Regions from separate parts of the Streptomyces sp. NPDC047515 genome, predicted to be linked through region 2. Evidence: riboswitches for the same ligand, from Rfam matches in the RefSeq annotation. Region 2 holds a riboswitch; the other holds the start of a gene.
What was found. Region 2 has a riboswitch for S-adenosylmethionine ahead of ABZ826_RS05300 (aminotransferase class V-fold PLP-dependent enzyme). Riboswitches for the same ligand answer to the same signal wherever they lie in the genome.
Positions count from the first base shown of each region.

Region 1: linked by a shared signal. The riboswitch ahead of thrC (threonine synthase) and the one ahead of ABZ826_RS05300 (aminotransferase class V-fold PLP-dependent enzyme) in region 2 are both predicted to bind S-adenosylmethionine.

Region 1 is NZ_JBEYTM010000010.1:10,221-15,238, forward strand. Features, by position in the region: gene ABZ826_RS10965 (glucosyl-3-phosphoglycerate synthase) at 2-946, opposite strand; SAM riboswitch class I at 1,100-1,226, shown strand; gene thrC (threonine synthase) at 1,244-2,545, shown strand; gene ABZ826_RS10975 (MoaD/ThiS family protein) at 2,575-2,853, shown strand; gene ABZ826_RS10980 (cold-shock protein) at 3,276-3,482, shown strand; gene groL (chaperonin GroEL) at 3,823-5,018, shown strand, end outside.
Region 2 is NZ_JBEYTM010000004.1:245,055-250,072, reverse strand. Features, by position in the region: gene ABZ826_RS05310 (ubiquinol-cytochrome c reductase cytochrome b subunit) at 1-609, shown strand, start outside; gene trpD (anthranilate phosphoribosyltransferase) at 734-1,798, shown strand; SAM riboswitch class IV at 1,880-1,997, shown strand; gene ABZ826_RS05300 (aminotransferase class V-fold PLP-dependent enzyme) at 2,172-3,548, shown strand; gene ABZ826_RS05295 (Lrp/AsnC ligand binding domain-containing protein) at 3,632-3,913, opposite strand; gene ABZ826_RS05290 (rhomboid family intramembrane serine protease) at 3,910-4,662, opposite strand; gene ABZ826_RS05285 (hypothetical protein) at 4,828-5,018, shown strand, end outside.

The sequences.
Region 1 (5,018 bases), on a different contig from region 2:
GTCAGGCCGCGCGGCGCGAAACGTACTCCTCGATCTCGCGCATCGGCGGGCGCTCCTCGGTGTCCACCGGATGGGTGCGCGGCACGAAGCCGTCCTCGCCGCGCTCGAACTGGGTGAGCGAAGGCCGCACGAGGTGGCCGCGGGACAGCCGGAGCTGGGCGGTCCGGTAGATCGCCGCCGCCATCCGGCCCAGCGCCTGCCCGTCCTGGTGGCGGTGTTTGCGGACCCCCACGTCCACCTGGGCCAGCGCGTCCAGGCCCACCGTGTGCAGCGCGTCGACCAGGAGGCCCAGTTCCACTCCGTAGCCGACGGGGAAGGGCAGCTGTTCGAGGAGCGAGCGGCGCGCCGCGTACTCGCCGCCCAGCGGCTGGACGAAGCCGGCCAGCTGCGGCCAGTGCAGATTGAGCAGCGGACGGGCCACCAGCTCGGTGACCCGGCCGCCCTGCCCCGCCGTGTCGCCGAGCGGGCGGTCGTACATCGCCTTGACGAACCGCACGTCCGGATCGGTCAGCAGCGGGCCGACGATGCCGGAGACGAAATCGGCCGAGAATTCCTTCAGGTCGGCGTCGACGAAACAGACGATGTCACCGCCGGTCACCAGGAGCGACCGCCACAGCACCTCGCCCTTGCCGGGCACGGCCGGTATCCGCGGGAGTATGTCGTCCCGGTGCGCCACCCGCGCACCGGCCTCCCGGGCCACCTTCGCCGTCGCGTCCGTGGAACCGGAATCGATCACCACGAGTTCGTCGACCAGCTGGACCTTCTCCATCAGCTCGCGCCGGATCGTCGCGACGATCTCACCGACCGTCGCTTCCTCGTTCAGCGCGGGCAGTACCACACTCACGCTCCCGCGGCCCGGCTCCTTGGCGGCGAGGAGCCGGTCCAGCGGGCGGTCGGCGGCCGACCAGGAACGCCTGGCCAGCCAGCTTTCGACCTCTTCCAGCACGGTCGATACTCCCTGTATGTGATCCATCTCGCGGTTCGGACGGCTATCTCAACTGTCCGGTGCTTCGGTTACAGTCTTGAACAACGCGGATGGCCGTCGCATGTCGGGGTCAGTCCGCCAATAAACGCCCGGATCGTCGATCCGGTGCCACAGCGCTCATCCAGAGGGACTGAGGGAACGGCCCGTTGAAGTCCCGGCAACCCTCCCGCCGACCGCGAGGTCAGGTGGGGAAGGTGCCAATTCCGTCTCGTGGCGAAACGCGCCGCGAGGAAGATGAGGAGAAAGGGCCTCGCCTCCATGGCTGCGCAGACTGTTGCAGTAAGCACCGATTCTTCCACCGACGCCGTCGACCTCGGCCCCGCCGCGGCGCTTTCCTGCCGCGAATGCGGCGAGCGCTTCGAACTCGGCCCCCTTTTCGCCTGCGCGTCCTGTTTCGGGCCGCTCGAAGTGGCGTACGACCTGCCGACCGGCTCCCCGGACGAGCTGAAGAAGCGCATCGAGGCCGGACCCGACAACATCTGGCGGTACGCGCCGCTGCTGCCGGTTCCCGCGAATGTCGCGGACAAGCCCAACATCAACCCCGGCTTCACCAAGCTGGTCAAGGCCGACAACCTCGCCCGTGAGCTGGGTGTCACCGGCGGTCTGTACGTCAAGGACGACTCCGGCAACCCGACGCACTCCTTCAAGGACCGCGTCGTCGCGATCGCCGTCGAGGCCGCCCGCGCCTTCGGTTTCACCACCCTCTCCTGCTCCTCCACCGGCAACCTCGCCGGTGCGGTGGGCGCCGCCGCCGCCCGCGCCGGCTTCCGCTCCTGCGTGTTCATCCCGCACGACCTGGAGCAGGGCAAGGTCGTCATGGCCGCGGTGTACGGCGGTGAGCTGGTCGGCATCGAGGGCAACTACGACGACGTCAACCGCTTCTGCTCGGAGCTCATCGGCGACCCGCTCGGCGAGGGCTGGGGCTTCGTCAACGTCAACCTGCGCCCGTACTACGGCGAGGGCTCCAAGACCCTGGCGTACGAGATCTGCGAGCAGCTCGGCTGGCGGCTGCCCGACCAGATCGTCATCCCGATCGCGTCCGGCTCGCAGCTCACGAAGATCGACAAGGGTCTTCAGGAGCTGATCAAGCTGGGCCTGGTCGAGGACAAGCCGTACAAGATCTTCGGCGCCCAGGCCGAGGGCTGCTCCCCGGTCTCCACCGCCTTCAAGGCCGGTCACGACGTCGTGCGGCCCCAGAAGCCGAACACCATCGCCAAGTCCCTGGCGATCGGCAACCCGGCCGACGGCCCCTACGTCCTGGACATCGCCCGCCGCACCGGCGGCGCGGTCGAGGACGTCGACGACGAGCAGGTCGTCGCGGCGATCAAGCTGCTGGCGCGCACCGAGGGCATCTTCGCGGAGACGGCCGGCGGGGTGACGGTCGGCGTGACGAAGAAGCTGATCGAGGCCGGTCTGCTCGACCCGGCGCTGACCACCGTCGTGCTCAACACGGGCGACGGCCTCAAGACCCTGGACGCGGTGGCCGCCACCTCGCAGGCGACCGCGACGATCCGGCCGAGCCTGGACGCGTTCCGCGCCGCCGGCCTCGCCACCAGCTGACCACCCGAGACCGAAGGAAGGCACCCACCATGAGCGTCAAGGTCCGTATCCCCACCATCCTCCGCACCTACACGGGCGGCCAGGCCGAGGTCCCGGCCGAGGGCTCGACCCTCTCCCAGGTCATCGAGTCCCTGGAGCAGAACCACCCGGGCATCGCCGCCCGCGTCCTGGACGACCAGGGCAAGCTGCGCCGCTTCGTGAACGTGTACGTCAACGACGACGACGTGCGCTTCGAGGGCGGTCTGGAGACGGCGACGCCGGACGGCGCCGGAATCTCGATCATCCCGGCCGTCGCGGGCGGCTGCTGACCCTGCGTCCGACTGCACAGCGTTATAGGAATTGCCCCCTCTGCGAGAGAAGCGGAGGGGGCAATTCTGCATGGTTGAGCGCGGTACAGTGTGGGAAGTCCCCCCAGCTGCCCGTGCCGCCCGCATATGAGAATGCGCCGGGTCGCGACAAGATGCAGCCAAAGTGTGCGATCTCCTTGCGCCATAAGTCACTTTTGCCCGGCCCGACTTGCCCGGGAATCCCATGAATTCCACATATTCGGGCGTTCGGCGCTGCCCGGAATTCTCGTCCGATTGACCTGTTGCAGAGGGCAGTTGGGCAGATACATTCGGCCGCGGTCGACGCGTTCCGGCGCACACACCCTCTCCTGTCGGAGGGTGAGTTCTGACCCGGGTCCGCGAAGTGCGGTCCTGCGCAAGGGCCAGTAATAGGGGAGTTAGGCATGGCTCAGGGCACCGTCAAGTGGTTCAACGCGGAGAAGGGGTACGGCTTCATCGCGGTCGACGGTGGTGCGGATGTTTTCGTCCACTACAGCGCGATCCAGATGGACGGGTACCGCACCCTTGAAGAGGGTCAGCGAGTTGAGTTCGAGATCTCGCAGGGCCAGAAGGGGCCGCAGGCGGACATGGTCAAGCTCGCCGTCGGCTGAGCTCGACGCGGTCGGCCAACGACACCACTCGCGCACGGAGGGCCCGTACCCCTGGGGTACGGGCCCTCCGTGCGTCCGCGTCCGGGCCTTCCGCGCGTCCGTGTCCGGGCCCTCCGCGCGGAGTCGTCGTTGTCCACATCCCGAGGGGGACGCTTGCACTCTCGGGGGTCGAGTGCTAATCATTGCGTTAGCACTCTCCAGGTGAGAGTGACAGAACTTGGACCGGGCCGGTGAGGCCCGCAGGTCCGGTGGGGCAAGGAACCACCGGTCACGCAGGCCGTCCGTCGCGGGCGCCACTCGGTCCGGAGAAATCCACCCCTGTCCGGGAGGACCACTTCACATGGCCAAGATCATCGCGTTCGACGAGGAGGCCCGGCGCGGTCTCGAGCGCGGCATGAACCAGCTCGCCGACGCCGTCAAGGTCACCCTTGGCCCCAAGGGTCGCAACGTCGTCCTTGAGAAGAAGTGGGGTGCCCCCACGATCACCAACGATGGTGTTTCCATCGCCAAGGAGATCGAGCTGGAGGACCCGTACGAGAAGATCGGTGCGGAGCTGGTCAAGGAGGTCGCCAAGAAGACGGACGACGTCGCCGGCGACGGTACGACCACCGCCACCGTTCTCGCCCAGGCGCTCGTCCGCGAGGGCCTTCGCAACGTTGCCGCGGGTGCCAACCCGATGGCCCTCAAGCGGGGTATCGAGAAGGCCGTCGAGGCCGTCTCCGCCGCCCTCCTGGAGCAGGCCAAGGACGTGGAGACCAAGGAGCAGATCGCTTCGACCGCCTCCATCTCCGCCGCCGACACCCAGATCGGCGAGCTCATCGCCGAGGCCATGGACAAGGTCGGCAAGGAAGGCGTCATCACCGTCGAGGAGTCCCAGACCTTCGGTCTGGAGCTGGAGCTCACCGAGGGTATGCGCTTCGACAAGGGCTACATCTCGGCGTACTTCGCCACCGACATGGAGCGCATGGAGTCGTCCCTCGACGACCCGTACATCCTGATCGTGAACTCCAAGGTCAGCAACGTGAAGGACCTCCTTCCGCTGCTGGAGAAGGTCATGCAGTCCGGCAAGCCGCTGCTGATCATCGCCGAGGACGTCGAGGGCGAGGCCCTGTCGACCCTGGTCGTCAACAAGATCCGTGGCACCTTCAAGTCCGTCGCCGTCAAGGCCCCGGGCTTCGGTGACCGCCGCAAGGCCATGCTCGGCGACATCGCCATCCTCACCGGTGGCACCGTCATCTCCGAGGAGGTCGGCCTCAAGCTGGAGAACGCCGGTCTCGACCTGCTCGGCCGCGCCCGCAAGGTCGTCATCACCAAGGACGAGACCACGATCGTCGACGGTGCCGGTGACAGCGACCAGGTCCAGGGTCGTGTCAACCAGATCCGCGCCGAGATCGAGAACTCCGACTCGGACTACGACCGCGAGAAGCTCCAGGAGCGCCTCGCGAAGCTGGCCGGCGGCGTGGCCGTCATCAAGGCCGGCGCCGCGACCGAGGTCGAGCTCAAGGAGCGCAAGCACCGCATCGAGGACGCGGTGCG
Region 2 (5,018 bases):
ATGGCCTTCGGACTGGTGCTCGCGATCATCGCGGTCTACCCGTTCGTCGAGTCCTGGGTCACCGGGGACAAGCGCGAGCACCACATCCTGGACCGCCCGCGCAACGCTCCGACCCGGACGGCCTTCGGCGTCGCCTGGATCACCGAGTACTTCATCGTCTTCATCGGCGGTGGCAACGACCTGTGGGCCACGCACTTCCACCTGTCGCTGAACGCCATCTCCTGGTTCGTCCGGATCTTCATCTTCGTGGGACCGGTCATCGCGTTCATCGCCACCCGGCGGATCTGCCTCGGCCTCCAGCGCCGCGACAAGGAGAAGGTGCTGCACGGACGCGAGTCCGGCATCATCAAGCGCCTGCCGCACGGTGAGTTCGTCGAGATCCACGAGCCGCTCGGCCCCGAGAAGCTGCACACACTCACCGCGCACGAGCAGTACGAGCCGGTCGAGATCGGCCCGACGGTCGACGAGAACGGTGTCGAGCGCAAGGTGCCGGCTCTGCAGAAGCTGCGGGCCAGGCTCAGCAAGGGCTACTACGGCGAGGACAACCAGATCGCCAAGCCCACCGTCGAGGAGTACAAGGAGATCACCAGCGGCCACGGTCACCACTGATCGTCTGAACTGATCGCCACAGCAGGAGCCCCGTCCATCCGATGGACGGGGCTCTTCGCTGTGCGTTGCGCTCGATAGGGTGGGCCTTACCCCTTTTTTCGGCTGTGGACCCCAGGAGCGGACCATGAACGTTGTGACCCCGGTCGGCGGCGACAGCGTGGCGGACCGTTCCTGGCCCGGCCTGCTGAACCCCCTGCTGCGCGGCGAGAACCTGACCGCGGACGACACCGCGTGGGCGATGGACCGCATCATGAGCGGCGAGGCGAGCGATGTGCAGATCGCCGGTTTCGCGGTGGCCCTGCGCGCCAAGGGCGAGACGGTCGATGAGGTGTCCGGCCTGGTGCGCGCGATGTACGCGCACGCCAACACCATCCACGTGCCCGGTCCTACGGTCGACATCGTCGGCACCGGCGGCGACCTCGCCAAGACGGTCAACATCTCCACGATGTCGGCGATCGTCATCGCGGGCACCGGCGCCAAGGTCGTCAAGCACGGCAACCGGGCCTCCTCGTCGTCGAGCGGTTCCTCCGACGTACTGGAGAAGCTCGGCGTCAACCTGGAGCTCAGCGCGCAGCGGGTCGTCGAGGTCGCCGAGGAGGCGGGCATCACCCTCTGCTTCGCGGTGAAGTTCCACCCCGCTCTGCGCTACGTGGCCAGGGCCCGCAAGGAGCTCGGTGCCCCGACGACGTTCAACATCCTGGGGCCGCTCACCAACCCGGCGAAGGTGCGTTCCCAGGCCATCGGCGTTGCCGACCTGCGCATGGCGCCCATCGTCGCCGGTGTCCTCGCCGAGCGCGGCAATTCGTCGCTGGTCGTCCGCGGTGACGACGGCCTGGACGAGCTGACGACGACCGCGACCTCGCGGATCTGGGTGGTCCGGGACGGATCGGTGCGCGAGGAGTCGTTCGACCCGCGCGACATCGGGCTGGAGCTGGTGCCGCCGCAGGCGCTCCGCGGTGGCGACCCCTCGTACAACGCCGACGTGGCCCGCCGGGTGCTGGCCGGTGAGCAAGGGCCCGTACGGGAGGCCGTGCTGCTCAACTCGGCCGCGGCGCTGGTCGCGCTGGCCCCGACGGGCGGCACGCTGAACGAGCAGATCGCCGCCGGGATCGAGAAGGCCGCGGAGTCCATCGACTCGGGAGCGGCCCGGCAGGCGCTGGAGCGCTGGGTGGCGGTCAGCAACGCCTGAGCGGACGGCATGTGGCGGGGCGCGGTCCGGATCCTGGACCGCGCCTTGCGCGTTCTCCCGCGTATGGCAAGATGCTGGGCAGGTCATGAGTGACAGCGACTACGGCCCCGGCCCGCTGTCCGGCAACCCTCCGTCCGTGGCGGGGTGCCCCGGGTGAAGACCAGGCCGTAGGCAGCGAGGTTTGCGGCAAGCGCGGGCCCCTCGGCATCTGTGAATGCCAACCCCCGGGGTCCTGGTCCCTAGGGAGTCTCTTGTGAGCACGCGAATGCGATAGGGCTTCTCAGCCCTTCTCCGCACACCCTTCTCTCTTTTCGCTGCGCTGCCGCGTATCCGCCGGCGCATGCAATTCGCCTGCCTGTTACGGGAGTTCACCATGTCTGTCTTCGCCGCTGCCGCCGACCAGTCGCTTTGTGCCCCGCTGCCTGTTCTGGGCAAGGATGTAACGGTTCCGCTGGTAATGGGCGGTGATGTCACGTATGCCGCTCTCGACTACGCCGCCAGTGCCCCGGCCCTGCAGCGGGTCTGGGACGACGTCGCCGCGTACGCCCCGTACTACGGCAGCGTCCACCGCGGCGCCGGGTACCTCTCGCAGCTCTCCACGGATCTCTTCGAGAACAGCCGCTCGACCGTCGCGGAGTTCCTCGGCTGCCGCGCCGACGACCAGGTGATCTTCACCCGCTCGACCACCGACTCCCTCAATCTGCTGGCCGCCGTCGTGCCCGCCGACTGCGAGGTCTTCGTCTACGAGACCGAGCACCACGCCTCGCTGCTGCCATGGCGTGACGCCCGGGTGACCTACCTCAACGCCCCGCGCACGCCCGCCCAGGCGGTCGAGACGCTGGAGCAGGCGCTCGCCGACCGTGAGCCCTACGGCCCCGCGCTGGTCTGTGTCACCGGCGCTTCCAACGTCACCGGTGAGCTGTGGCCGGTCAAGGAGCTGGCCGCCGCCGCGCATGCGCACGGTGCCCGGATCGTGCTGGACGCCGCACAGCTCGCCCCGCACCACCCCGTCGACATCGCCGACCTGGACGTCGACTGGGTGGCCTTCTCCGGACACAAGCTGTACGCGCCGTTCGGCTCGGGTGTGCTCGCGGGCCGGGCCGACTGGCTGCGGGACGCCGAGCCGTACCTGGCCGGCGGCGGTGCCTCCCGCAGGGTCGCCCGCCGTACCGACGGCGGTGTGGATGTCGAGTGGCACTCCACCGCGGCCCGCCACGAGGCCGGTTCCCCCAATGTCATCGGCGTGTACTCCATCGCCTCCGCCTGCAAGGCGCTCACCGAGGCGGGCTTCGACAACCTCGTCGCCCGGGAGCAGCATCTCGTCGCCGCGGTCCGGGCCGGTCTCGCCGACGTCCCCGAGGTCAAGGTGCTCTCGCTGTTCGGTGACGACGCCCCGCGGGTCGGCGTGATCTCGTTCGTGGTGGAGGGATGGAACAGCTCGCACTTCGCCGCCGCGCTCTCCGCCGAGTACGGCATCGGGGTCCGCGACGGCCTGTTCTGCGCCCATCCGCTGATCCGCACGCTGCTGAGCAGTGACCCGCAGGAGGTCGGCGAGTGCGGCGCGCCGGAGGCCGAGCCGGGCGAGCTCTCCCTGAACGCGATCCGGGTGAGCTTCGGCGCCGGTACGCCGGACGAGCACATCGAGCGCTTCGTCCGCGCGGTCGGGGAACTGGTGAGCAAGGGCGCCCAGTGGAAGTACCGCACCGAGGGCGGCCGCTGCGTCCCGGACCGGGGAGCGGCGCAGCTCTGACGGGTGCGTAACGCTTCGGCGGGGGACGGGCAGCCGAGCGGCCCGTCCCCCGCCGAAGCGTTACGTCGTAGCAGGGGAAGTGTCTAGGCGTCGAGGCCGATGGCGAAGGCGGCCTCCAGGTCATGCTGCGAGTACGTACGGAAGGCCACGTGTGTGTCGGTGGCCTCGACGCCGGGGATCTTGCTGATCCGGCCGGGGATGACGTCCGCCAGGTCGTCGTGCTTGGCCACCCGGACCATGGCGATCAGGTCGTACGTACCGGTGACCGAGAAGACCTCGCTGACGCTGTCCAGCGCGGCGATGGCCTCGGCGATCTCGGGAATCCGGTCCACGCTGGTTTTGATGAGCACGATCGCGGTGATCACGGCTGGCTTTCTCCCTCGGTGGCCGTGGCTGGAGTCTTCACTCTATCCGTACGCCGATAGCGTCCCCAGGCGTAGAGGAAGCCGAGGGCAAAGCCGACCACATGGGCCAGATAGGCCACACCGGGCCCTCCGCTGCCCGCGCTCTGGACCGCCAGCCACTGCAGGACGAACCAGAAGATCAGCACGATCCAGGCGGGGAAGCGCAGCGGCAGGAAGAAGAGGAACGGGAACAGACTGGTGACCCGGGCCCTCGGGAACAGGTACAGAAAGGCCCCGAGCACCGCCGAGATCGCCCCCGACGCACCGACGAGGGTCTCGTCGGACGTGGCGTGCGCGGCGGCGTAGGCGACCAGGGCGAGATAGCCGCACGCGAGGTAGAAGAAGGTGAACTCGGTACGGCCCATGCGCTCCTCGGCCATCGCCCCGAACACGTACAGGAAGAGCATGTTGCCCAGCAGATGCAGCCAGCTGCCGTGCACGAAGAGGGCGGTGAGCGGGGTGAACAGGGCGTGCGTGGAGCCGTCCCACAGCTCGCTCGGGATCACGCCCCACCGTTCGAAGTACCCGGCCTGGGCGGCGAGCAGGGCGTCGGCGGTGGCGTAGGAGGAGTCGAGGCCGGAGAGCGGGCTCATCAGGAAGATCAGACAGCACAGGGCGATCAGGGCATAGGTCACCACCGGTCCGCGCGAGGTGACCGTCCGTAGGAGCCCGCTGGTCAATCCGGATCCCGCCGCCCGCCGATCGATCATGAACAGAGCATGACGCAAGCGGAGGGAACGGGGCAGAGCGCCTCGCCGTGTCGGGGGGACGTGGTGAGGCCGTAGGGTTACGGCAGGACATCCGCAGTTCGACGGTGCACCGCGAGATCCTTGAAGCAGGCAGCACGACGAGGCTCGACGAAAGAGGACGCAACGATGACGACGGTTCCCCAGATGACCGATGGGACCCGCTGGCGCTGCACGCTCTGCGGAAATCTCACGCGCTTCGATGTGACCCGCTCCTCCAAGGTCGTCGAATACGTCCATCTCGACCTGGCCGGGGAGTCCACCGTCGAGGAGCGCGAGGTGGTCAGTGAGACCATCGAGTCGGTGCGCTGCCGTTGGTG